One region of the Neptunomonas sp. CHC150 genome, then DNA from elsewhere that is predicted to be linked to it. Evidence: predicted binding sites of a transcription regulator. Region 1 holds the regulator's gene; each other region holds the start of a gene.
What was found. Region 1 encodes LexA, which represses DNA repair genes until DNA is damaged. Its sites were predicted from a motif close to TACTGTNTANNTANACAGTA; they were not measured.
Positions count from the first base shown of each region.

Region 2: a site for LexA is predicted at 2,572-2,591, ahead of OW491_RS08845 (S24 family peptidase). Genes of this name have one in related genera too.
Region 3: a site for LexA is predicted at 2,513-2,532, ahead of recN (DNA repair protein RecN). Genes of this name have one in related genera too.

Region 1 covers NZ_JAPNXU010000009.1:75,754-79,901, forward strand. Annotated here, with positions in the region: gene OW491_RS11145 (DUF6586 family protein) at 1-501, shown strand, start outside; gene OW491_RS11150 (hypothetical protein) at 551-814, shown strand; gene OW491_RS11155 (SulA-like leucine-rich domain-containing protein) at 870-1,346, opposite strand; gene lexA (transcriptional repressor LexA) at 1,346-1,960, opposite strand; gene dinG (ATP-dependent DNA helicase DinG) at 2,136-4,148, shown strand, end outside.
Region 2 covers NZ_JAPNXU010000006.1:601,684-605,831, forward strand. Annotated here, with positions in the region: gene OW491_RS08835 (Y-family DNA polymerase) at 1-201, opposite strand, end outside; gene OW491_RS08840 (DUF4153 domain-containing protein) at 367-2,082, shown strand; gene OW491_RS08845 (S24 family peptidase) at 2,152-2,559, opposite strand; gene OW491_RS08850 (SulP family inorganic anion transporter) at 3,115-4,148, shown strand, end outside.
Region 3 covers NZ_JAPNXU010000010.1:458,743-462,890, reverse strand. Annotated here, with positions in the region: gene bamE (outer membrane protein assembly factor BamE) at 1-201, opposite strand, end outside; gene fur (ferric iron uptake transcriptional regulator) at 284-709, shown strand; gene recN (DNA repair protein RecN) at 836-2,500, opposite strand; gene grpE (nucleotide exchange factor GrpE) at 2,703-3,293, shown strand; gene dnaK (molecular chaperone DnaK) at 3,408-4,148, shown strand, end outside.

The DNA.
Region 1 (4,148 bases):
GCTCGTATTCATATTGACGCGTTGCAAGCAGCCCAGTCATCGAATAGCTGGGATCAGCATGCGATGATTGAGTCTTATCATGAATCCGTCCTATTTCTGATGGCTTCTGCTTATCAGGCTTTTTTACGAGAAATTGCAGAAAAGTATCGCTTTAACCCAGATGCGATTGAAGCGCTCAGCGATTTGCAAGGGTTGCTGGATGCATCAGTTCAGGAGTCTCCAGAGGTGACAGAGCTATCTGTGTTAGAATCCAATAAACACAGCTGGCTTGCCTTAATGTTATCTGCCTATCGAGGCTGTTGGAAGGCGGCAGATAAAACGGGCCCGTCGGCCAAAGCAAAAGTGGGTGCCGATTTATCACCTAGCTTATCGGAAATTCATATTGTTCAGATTAATCCGGATCATGCAGAAGATGCAGATATTCTGACAGAGTATCGCTCTTGGTTATCTGAGTTTAGGGCTTTACTGGAGCGACTGCGAAGCGGTATGCAAGAATGGTAAACGCTTAAATTGACAACATTGGAAAAAGTAAGGGGTGTTAGGTAGTTTGATGGATGAGATGGTGCTAGAAATTGTGCGTTTAGCGTCGGGTGAGTTTGTTATTCGTCGCTCGGGTGAAGAAGAGGCGTTAATGACGCTAAACTTATCACAAGTTGTGCAAGATAATCTGTTAGAAAACACTGAAGAACTTGCAAGAAGAATGTTGGTTGCCGGTGCTCATATGATGTCCGACTTGGTGAATGATGAAGAGCCAGGTATCGATACTGATGACGTATCACCGGATGACATGATCCGCCCTTCAACGATTCACTAAAGCGTATTTGCCGTTTCTTATTGGGTATGCCGTGCCTATGCTATTAGTGCATTCCTCAATTAATAGCATGGCGACGGCGAATCAAAATTCCATTACTTGCCCCTTGTCTGGCGCTTTTTTCTAGGCGCTGAAAGGCATCGTCAGAAATATCTCCGGCCCAGCTAATAACAGCATGGCATGTGCCAGTGCTGAGGGCTTTTTCAGCCAATTGCTGAACGCTATGGTTCTCGTCAGGGTAAAGTAGAATTACCTTTTTAAGATCAATTCCAGCATCTTGTAGCAACGATTTTGGCAAGTTTATAGGTGGAGCAATCCAAGCAAACCAGCGGTCTTCATGGCTTAGCTGCGCCAATAACGGCATTATCATTGGCATATCTGCCAGATCACCGCTTTGTGTTACGATTTCAGTAATTTTCCCGAAATCGCTGGGCTGTTGAGCTCGGGGTTTAAGCTTGGTGCGAATGCTACCTAACTCTTTTTGGGTGCTGATAATGCCGGTAACAGCTTTGTTATCAGGAATTAACATGTGCATTATGGCTCACTCCCTTGTCGTATGACGCCAACGCCTAACCCTTCGATGGAAAGCTCGCTCTCGCGTAAGTCGACCACGATAGGGTCAAACTCTTCGTTTTCAGCTATCAGTTCTACAATGTGTCCAGTGCGTTGGAACCGCTTAACGGTGACTTCGTCACCAATACGCGCTACTACAATTTGGCCGTTACGTGCTTCTGTGCATTGGTGAACTGCCAGCAAATCGCCATCCATGATGCCGATGTTTTTCATACTCGTGCCGTGCACTCGCAGCAAGTAATTAGCCGGTGGGTGGAAAAAGTCAGCTGAAATTGTGCAGTGCTCTTCGATGTGCTCCTGGGCTAAAATAGGGCTGCCCGCGGCTACGCGGCCGATCAAGGGAAGACCTTCAGGCTCTGGTTGCTCAAGCTCAGGAAGACGAATACCGCGAGAGGTGCCAGGGATCATTTCTATAGCACCCTTACGGGCTAACGCTTTTAAGTGTTCCTCAGCCGCATTGGCTGATTTAAAACCTAGTGAGCGTGCTATATCGGCACGTGTAGGCGGATAACCGGTTGCATCGATATGATCGCGAATGCAGTCGAGTACTTCTGATTGACGCTTTGTGAGTTTCATATTTGTGCCCGTCATAATTAAGTGCCGATAGGTAAGATAGCCCGCAAATAGATGACTGTTTTTTTATACAGTACATGTGATTATATACAGGCAAGGTCGGTTGTAAAGAGATTTTCTGTTTATATATCCAGTATCTTGATATTATCCCCGCGACATTGAAATCAGGATTTAAGTTTTGCTCAGCGACGCTCTAAAAAAGTCTATACAAGAGGCATATCGCCAGTTCCTCGGGTTGCATGACCTTAAGCCTCGTTATGGGCAAAAAATGATGATTGCGCAAATTGCGCGCACCTTAGGGAATATTGAAAGTAACGAAAAAGGTGAAAGAAGTAGCGATAATCATATCTGTTTGATCGAGGCGGGCACAGGCACAGGTAAGACAATGGCTTACTTGATTAGCGCTATTCCCATTGCTAAAGCGCAGGGCAAGTCCTTGGTTATATCTACAGCAACGGTCGCTTTACAAGAGCAGCTACTTCATAAGGATTTACCTGAAGCTTCGCGTTTAATGGCAGAACCTGTGCGTTATATCTTGGCTAAAGGGCGCGGGCGATACTTCTGTGTATCCCAGGCTGAAAAGTTGCTAGAAGGCCAAGGCGAGTTAGGCCAAATGGCACTTTATGAAGATGAAATTGCACAGCGAATGGAACCCGATGCCGTTGCTTACTACAGTGAGTTAATGGATCGCTTTGCCTCCGGTAGCTGGGATGGTGACCGCGATAGTCTTGCTGTGGAACTAGAAGAAGAGGTGTGGCAGCCACTCACGAGTGATCATACCCGCTGTACCAACCGTCGTTGCAGCAACTTTTCAGTATGCCCATTTTTTAAATCCAGAGATTCGTTAGATAAAGCGGATGTAGTCGTTGCCAATCACGATCTGGTACTGGCCGATTTGTCTCTCGGAGGCGGCGCTATCCTTCCCGATCCGGCGCAAACCATTTATGTGTTTGATGAGGCACACCATCTTTCTGCTAAAACAACCGGGCATTTTGCTTATAGCTTGCGGGTTCGCAGCACTGAGCGTTGGTTAAAAACCATGTCGCGGCAGTTAGAGCATATGATTGATGAGTGCGATAGTCAGCCTGTTTTACAGCAATACATAGAACGAATGGAGCCGGCTAAAGCCGAAATGATTAGCTCGTTAGACCAGCTCCAAATGAGCTTACGTTTGATGTTGCTAGAAGGTGATGAACGACCAAAAGATCGCTTTCGTTTCCCCAAAGGGGTGTTGCCAGAATCGTTGACTGTACCAGCTGCTGGCATTGCTGCAGCGGCTGAAAAGTGGATGTTAAAAGCAGAGCAAATAGTTGATCTGTTAAAAGAGGCGTTAGATGGTGGTATTCCCGAAATTGATAAAGGGGTCGCTGAGCGCTGGTATCCACGCATGGGTCAAATGTGGGCGCGATCTCAATCTATTTTTTGGTTAGCACGTAGCTATGCGGTAGCTGATGTAGAAGGTATTGCGCCAACAGCACGCTGGATTAACTTGGTTGAGTCCACTGACGGGATTGATTTTGAGTGCCGTAGTAGCCCAGTAACAGCGGCCGATACCTTAGAAGAGCACCTGTGGAAGCCCGCTTACGGTGCGGTGTTAACATCCGCAACATTAACTGCTCTTGGACAGTTTACGCGATTAATAGATGACTTAGGGTTGCCGCCAACGGTGGCGTGCGAACAGTTGCCTAGTCCATTTAATTATGCGCAGGCTGCCTGCTTAAAAGTACCTAAAATGTTAGCTGATCCTGGGAAACCAGAAGATCATACGCAAGAAGTCAGTGCTTTTTTGAACGATTGTCTGCAAAAAGCTACTGCAACACTGGTATTATTCAGTTCTTGGCGACAAATGCTAACGATTCGAGATCAATTGGATGATAAAATCCGTGATCATGTGTTGATTCAAGGCGATTTGACCAAGAACGAGATTATCAAAACCCATAAGTCAGTGATTGATGAAGGCAAACCAAGCATTATCTTTGGATTAGCTTCCTTTGCTGAAGGGGTGGATTTACCTGGGGACTATCTAACCGAGGTGATTATTACAAAGCTGCCATTTGGGGTGCCGGATGATCCGGTTGATGCGACCATGGCAGAATGGATAGAACAGCGAGGCGGTAATGCATTTATGGAATGGACCGTCCCGGAGGCCTCAATACGCCTCACACAAGCCGCTGGTCGCCTGTTGCGTACA
Region 2 (4,148 bases), on a different contig from region 1:
GCCAGCGGCCGCCAACTCATTCTTGACGGTAAAGTAGGGCACAAAGCTTTTACCAATGCCCATCTTGCGTGCCACAGGGCAAGTGGCACAAATGCACCCATCATTATTCGTTAACACCACCACGGGCTTTTTACGGATGCTCGGGTCAAACACCTTTTCGCAACTGGCATACATCGCACTGACATCACATAACGCATACATATCACACAACACTCAAATAACTGTTTATATATACAGCATATTAGAGTGATGTACTGATAAATCAATAAAAGACTTTATGTGCCAGTTTCCTCACTCTCTTAGGTATAGGTTATTCAAAGAATTGAAAATTCAATGCTAAACTGGCTTTTTTACAAGGATGTAATTATGCAAATGACTGATATAAACCAGCGTTTAACGCTATTGTGCATTGCTTTATTCCAAGGCTTAGCCTTGCTTGTGCTGCATCAATCAATCGAGCAAAGCTTCTGGCCTTCGTATAACTTACCTTGGTTGTTTGGACTTTATAGCTTCACACTAGTCACTCCAACCATTTTGCTATTAGCCTTAAATAACAAAGCAAACGGAATGCTTTACGCCTTCGCTATGTTAGCGGGGAGCGTGGCGCTTTTGCTAGGTTATTACACAGGAACGCAAGTCAGCCCCTTCCAGCCCCAAGACAGTTACGGCGAACTCATCCCTGTTTTAGTTGGCACCCTCTCCATCGCAACGTTTAAGGGGCTGATGTACATACAGCATTTTACCGTACCAGGAAGAGGAGAAGAGCCCACTTACAGCCGTTTATTTAAATTATCTTGGCGCAACTTTTTAACATTCGGTGCCGCGCTTGTATTTATGCTGTGCTTCTGGGGTATTTTAAAGCTGTGGGGGGCATTATTTGACGCTATTGATATCACCTTCTTCGAAACGCTATTTGAACAGCCTCACTTCTATTATCCGATACTTTCTTTGGCGAATGGGGTAGGCATTGCCATATTCCGTCAGCAGTCCGGCATCATTGATACACTAACCAGAATTCAACAAGCGTTGATGAAGTTTTTATTGGTTGTCTTAATTTTTGTATCGATTATTTTTTTACTCTCATTGCCATTTACAGGGCTAACGCCTTTATGGGAATCGGGGGGCAGTCTATTAATCTTATGGATGCAGGCTATTCTCCTGTTTTTTACTAATGCCGTTTATCAAGATGATCCTAACCAGCGGCCTTATCCAACGGCTATTCATCGCTTCATCTATATTGGTTTAGCCTTATTGCCCATTTATAGCATCATCAGTGCTTATGGACTTTATGTGCGTATCGAGCAATACGGTTGGAGTGTAGACCGCTGCTGGGCTTGGCTACTGTGGAGTCTACTAACCTTATTTTCGTGCGGCTATTCGTGGAGCATTGTGTCGAAACGGGATAATTGGCTATACCGCCTTAATTGGATAAACATTCGCATGGGCGTTGTTGTACTTGGCTCTATGTTACTTGTTAATACTCCTATTCTTGATTTTCGAAAAATATCGGCACATAGCCAAATTAACCTGCTTAGTCATGATGATTTAGTACTGGAGGAGGTTGATTTTTATTACCTCAGATATAACTTAGCCAAGCCCGGTTATGATGCGCTTAACGCATTAAAAGCAAAGCATCCAGATAATCTCAAGCTAACCATCAAGATAGATGCTTTATTTACTGAACGAGGCAAAGCGGCAGCGGTCGAGCAAGACACCCTCATCGCTACGATCAACGTATTGAACGGAGAACTACCTGAATCTCTGGAAAAGCCTATCTACGACATGATGGTTAATAATGTCTGGTTGTTTAGGCAACTGAGCGCTACCTATTTACAGCCAATAGACTTAAATAAAGATCAACAAACCGACTATTTACTCATTACGGAACAAGAGGGTAATCGAATTCAGATATACCTTTTTTATTTTGCGGATGATCAGTGGAAGCATTCCTCGTTTGGTCGTCATGAGGGGCTTAGCGAATCGCAAATAATAGACGATATTAGACATAACAAAATGGAGGTTAAGCCGCCTGTCTGGAATATTTTAAAGATAGGTGATCACGAGCTACAGCTACGCCAATAAATGATCAGGGATGGCGTGTGGCAAAACGCGCTAAGTTCGCGAAAGCACTCAGGCATTAAATTGGTTTTTTTACACTAACCCACGTTTAAAAGGCCGGTGCATACGAATTGAGCGCGTTACAACCCCCTCAACTAGAAACTCATCGCCGTCATTTAATTGGTAAGTTTTAAAGCCTTTGGCTGAGGACAGTAGCCGCATATTTTTAGTATCGGCAATTTTACACACAAAATTACCGTTTAACGTGGCGACAATGACATCGCCAGAGATAACTTTTTCTGCTCGTGAGACTACCAAAATATCGTGAGGAAAAATCCCTACCCCCGTCATCGATTCGCCCTCAACAACTCCCAAATAGGTAGCTGAAGGGTGGTCAATTAAGATTTGATCTAAGGTTAAGGATAATTGCGTGTACTCGGCAGCAGGGGACTCGAACCCTGCGATACCCGCTTGAGCTTTAAGAGGAATAAATCGAAGCATGACACAATCCTGCACTGTATATAATTACAGTATTTTAGCGTAATCCGACAGCAAAGCAATGAGTCCTTAATGGGTTAGTGCCTACACTCTGCTTGTAAGCGCTTTTTCAACCTGCCGTTAACGCACTGGATACACGGTAAAGATGAACCATAGGGATGATATTGATTTGGGCAAAACTAACAGAGTACTAAATAAAGCCTAGACGGCAGGTTGTTATTTTCTTACATGGTAAATTATTGTAAAATTCGGCCAATCATTAAATGGATATAAGGTAAGCATTTTGCTGATCACGCCACCTTAGGCAACCTCTCCTCAAACAGTCATCGTTTTCGGATGACACCCTAATACCGCGTCTGCGGTGGGTACGTTTGGAATCAGAACTTATAACCGCGCGTTTGTCATCAAAGGATAAACGATGTGTGCTATCTGTTAGCAACCGCAGTTTTAAAAGTATCGCAACTATCAAAAACGTAGAATCTGCACAGCAGCTAAAGAGCAATCGCTTGAAGCTGAGCGCCGAGACAGCGTTGTTTTAAACACATGACAAGGTTTACTATGCTTGAAAAAATGAAACTAGAATGGCTCTCTAATATTCGGGGCGACTTACTGGCCGGCACTGTAGTGGCGTTGGCCTTAATCCCTGAAGCAATCGCTTTTTCTATTATTGCAGGCGTTGACCCTAAAGTAGGTTTGTATGCCTCATTCTGTATCGCAGTTATCATCGCGATAGTGGGTGGCCGCCCTGGCATGATATCGGCCGCTACTGGCGCGATGGCTTTGCTGATGGTCACTTTAGTCAAAGACCACGGCCTTGAATACCTTTTAGCAGCAACGCTACTCACGGGTGTTATTCAGATAATAGCCGGCTATCTAAAGTTAGGTAGCTTAATGCGGTTTGTATCGCGCTCTGTAGTTACTGGTTTTGTTAATGCGCTGGCTATTTTAATCTTTATGGCACAGCTGCCCGAGCTTACCAACGTGACTTGGCATGTTTACGCAATGACGGCCGCAGGCTTGGGGATCATTTATTTGTTTCCATACGTGCCGGTTGTAGGCAAATCGATTCCATCGCCTTTGGTATGTATTATCGTATTAACGGCCGTTGCCATGATGATTGGGCTCGATATTCGTACTGTAGGAGACATGGGTGAGTTACCTGATACCTTACCTATCTTTTTATGGCCTGATGTACCACTTAACCTAGAAACCTTGTATATCATCCTTCCTTACTCTGTCGGTTTAGCTATTGTTGGTTTGTTAGAATCCATGATGACAGCCACTATTGTCGATGATTTAACCGATACAAAAAGTGACCGTAACAAAGAATGTAAAGGCCAAGGCATCGCTAATATTGGTGCTGGTTTAATGGGTGGTATGGCCGGTTGCGCAATGATTGGTCAATCAATCATCAACGTAAAATCTGGTGGTCGTGGACGGCTATCGACCTTCGTAGCCGGTACATTGCTGATCATCATGGTTGTCTTTTTAGATGAGTGGATTAAACAAATCCCTATGGCGGCACTCGTCGCGGTAATGATTATGGTATCCATTGGTACTTTCTCATGGAGCTCTATTACCGACCTTAAAAA
Region 3 (4,148 bases), on a different contig from region 1:
ATTGTTGCTAAAGGTATCCGTGACAAGTGGTGTGCCTAAAATGTATTGTACTTGGTTAGGTGTCATACCTTTTTCAAGTTGGTTGAGTTGCTCTTGCGTAACGACGTTACCTTGAGGAATATCGATTTTGTATACACCGGGGAATTCTGAGCAAGCGGTGAGTAAGGTGACTAAAGCTACGCTGATTAAAACCTTTCGCATGGGTAAATGACTTCCACTTTGACGTGTAAATAAAGATAATAGAGTCTAACATCCAGTAGACTGAATCAATAGAGTAAAGAAAATGTCTCTCGAAAATCAAGAGTTAAGAAAAGCCGGCCTGAAGGTTACCCTGCCTCGCGTTAAGATCTATCAGATCCTTGAGAAGGCGGGAGAAGGCGATCACTTCAGTGCAGAGGATATCTACAAGCTTCTGATGGGTATGGGCGAAGATGTTGGTTTGGCAACTGTTTATCGTGTGCTGACTCAATTTGAAGCGGCCGGGTTAGTATCTCGTCATCACTTTGAAGGTGGTCATTCTGTTTTTGAACTTGCGCGAGAAGAAGAGCACGATCATATCGTATGCGTTAAGTGCGGCCATGTACGTGAGTTTACAGACCCAGTTCTGATCGAGCGTCAGAATGAAATTGCAAAAGAGCTTGGCTTTAACATCACTGATCGTACATTGTACCTCTATGGTGTGTGCGCAGACGGTTGTGTAGAAAGCTAGAGTATAAATTACGTGACTGTGTCAGGCTCTGTGTAGGCTAGAGCCCTTCAGTATGCCAAGAAACCGATTAGGCTGTAGCGGCCTAATCGGTTTTTTTGTGTCCTATTAAAGTGACATGCCTCAGTCTTAATGGACGGTGCCTAACATTTCGCGCGCATGATCGATTGAGCGCTGTGTTACATCAATGCCGCCCAGCATCCTCGCCACTTCTTGAACACGCTCATCTTTAGCCAGCTCATTGATACGTGTATGAGTGGATGCACGGTCAGACCGTTTGCTGACAAACAAATGCTGGTGTCCTTGTGAGGCAACCTGCGGTTGGTGCGTGACGCAAAGTATTTGGGCCTGTTGACCCAGTTGGCGCAATAAGCGGCCAACGACTTCGGCGATAGCTCCGCCGATACCGACATCTACCTCATCAAAAATGAGCGTGGGTGTGGTTGAACATTGGGCTGTAATTACTTGTATAGCTAGGCTGATACGTGACAGCTCACCACCTGATGCTATTTTGGCCAGCGGGCGAGGGGGTTGCCCTTTATTCGTCGTAATAAGAAATTCAACATCCTCAGCGCCAGTGACTTGCGGTTTGTCCACAGGGTGCAGTGTGGCTATAAATGCCGCAGAGCTCATGCCAAGTAGGTGTAGTTGCTCATCTACCAGTTTATTGAGTTTTTTGGCGGCTTTTTGGCGAAGCAGCGTGAGTTTGGCGGCCGCTTGTGTGTAATCTTGCTGCAACTGTTCAACGTGTTGCGATAAGGCCTCTAGAGCTTCATCTGAATGATTAAGTTCATCAAGCTCGGTTTGCAATGCTTGATGAAATACGGGGATCTCTTCTGGTGTAATGCGATGTTTACGCGCTAACTCAAACAGGACTGAGAGGCGATCTTCAACCGCTTGTAAGCGCGACGGGTTCATTTCTACCCGGTCTAAGTAATGTCGGAGTTCGTTGCCAGCTTCTTGGATTTGAATTTGAGCGCTTTGAAGCAGCTCAATAGTTTGGTTGATTGCTGGTGCCCCGTTATTCAGGTTGGCGAGTGAGTGCAATGCTTGATTGAGCAGTTGCTCACAATTGTCACCATCGCCATCGGTCATTAAATTGAGCGAGTGGTGCCCGTTATGCAGAATTTCGCCTGCTTGGCTGAGTTCTTTTTGCTCTAACTCTAACTCGGCCAGCTCGTCGGTTTGTAAATTGATTTGATCAAGCTCTTCAACTTGATAACTAAGCAGCTGTACTTTGGCGTGATGCTCTGCGCTTTGGTTAAGCAACGTATTCAATTGCTTTTTTTGTGCGTTCCACTCGTTAAACAGTTGGGCGACTTTTTTGGCTTGGGCCGTGCTTTGTGAGAACTGATCGAGTAATTCTCGGTGGTGCTCTTTTTTAAGCAGGCGTTGGTGTTCGTGTTGGCCATGTATCGCAATGAGGTGTTCACCCAACTGCTTTAGTGCATTCAATGGGCACGCTTGTCCGTTAATATAACTGCGCGAGCGTCCTTCCTTGGTGATAACACGACGAATAATGCATTCATTATCAGAATCCAGATCTTGGCTGGTTAGCCACTCACGGGCTTCGGTTAGCTGGCTGATATCAAAGCTGGCTATGATTTCAGCACGTTCGGCACCTAAGCGAACGCTTCCGGCTTCGGCTCGGTCGCCCATCGTAAGGCCAAGGGCATCAAGCATAATCGATTTGCCAGCTCCTGTTTCGCCGCTGACGACGGTCATGCCTGCCTTTAAATCCAGATCAAGAGCTTCAACAATTGCAAAATTTCGAATCGATAGTTGTGCTAGCATCGCTAAACTCACACATGGTTATTTATACAGTGTTTATGTATAAGGCATTTTTAAGCGTTGCGCAATTGTTGATCAATAAAAAAATGACTAACGGTAGACGTTTAGTAAAAAATTATCTGCCCAAGGGTTGAAACCCGTTGCTATGTCCCCATAAAACGCAGCAGTTAATGTTGAGTTTGATTGCGTTAAATCGGAGACCCCAATGGCTGAAGAACAGACAAAACCGAATGAGCCGACCCCTGAAGAGACAAACACTCAGGAAACGGACGCTGCTGACGTAGCAGAACAAGCGGCTGACGATGCGGCCAACGAAGTGGTTGCTGATGTTGAGGCGCTACAGCAGGCACTTGCCGCTGCGCAAGATGAAGTCGCTACACTGAAAGACCAAGCCTTGCGAGCAACCGCTGAACTACAAAATGTTCGCCGTCGTGCAGAGCAAGATGTTGAAAAAGCGCACAAATTTGGTTTGGATAAATTCACTAACGAAATGCTGCCTATCATCGATAGTTTAGAGCGCACATTGGACGCTTGTAGCGTTGATGATGAGGCCACAAAAGCGTTGCGTGAAGGCGTTGAAATGACGCACAAAATGTTCGTCAGTGGTTTAGCTAAATTTAATATTGAACAAGTCGATCCGCAAGGCCAGCCATTCGATCCTGAATTGCACCAAGCAATGTCGATGGTACCGTCGCCTGACCATGAAGCAAACACCGTAATGGCGGTGATGCAAAAAGGTTACACAATGCACGGTCGTTTGATTCGCCCTGCCATGGTTGTTGTCGTTCAGGGTTAAAAAAATCGCCAAATTGCCTTGAAAAAACGTTTGGCGCAACCATATAGACATCAACGGTATTTAATTGATTGAACGCACGCTAAATAGCGGTGCTGAATAGTCGGAGTAAGAAACATGGGTAAAATAATCGGTATCGACTTAGGAACCACAAACTCCTGTGTAGCGGTTCTTGATGGTGAAAAAACACGCGTTATTGAAAACGCTGAAGGCGACCGCACAACGCCTTCGATTATTGCTTTTACAGATGGCGAAACATTAGTAGGCCAGCCTGCTAAGCGTCAGGCGGTGACTAACCCGCATAATACTTTATATGCTATCAAGCGTTTGATTGGTCGTCGCTTCAAAGACGACGTCGTACAAAAAGACATCAGCATGGTGCCTTACAAAATCATCGAAGCCGACAACGGCGACGCATGGGTTGACGTAAACGGCAAGAAAATGGCGCCTCCTCAGGTGTCAGCTGAAGTACTTAAAAAGATGAAAAAGACCGCCGAAGATTTCCTTGGCGAAGAAGTGACAGGTGCGGTTATCACGGTTCCTGCTTACTTTAACGATGCTCAGCGTCAAGCAACAAAAGACGCAGGTAAAATCGCTGGTCTAGACGTTAAGCGTATCATCAACGAGCCAACAGCCGCTGCATTAGCTTACGGTATGGACCAGTCTAAAGGCGATAAAACGATCGCTGTTTACGACTTGGGTGGTGGTACATTCGATATTTCTATCATCGAAATCGCAGATGTTGATGGTGAGCACCAGTTCGAAGTATTAGCTACAAATGGTGATACTTTCCTTGGTGGTGAAGACTTCGATATGCGTTTGATCGAGTACTTGGCTGCTGAGTTTAAGAAAGAAACC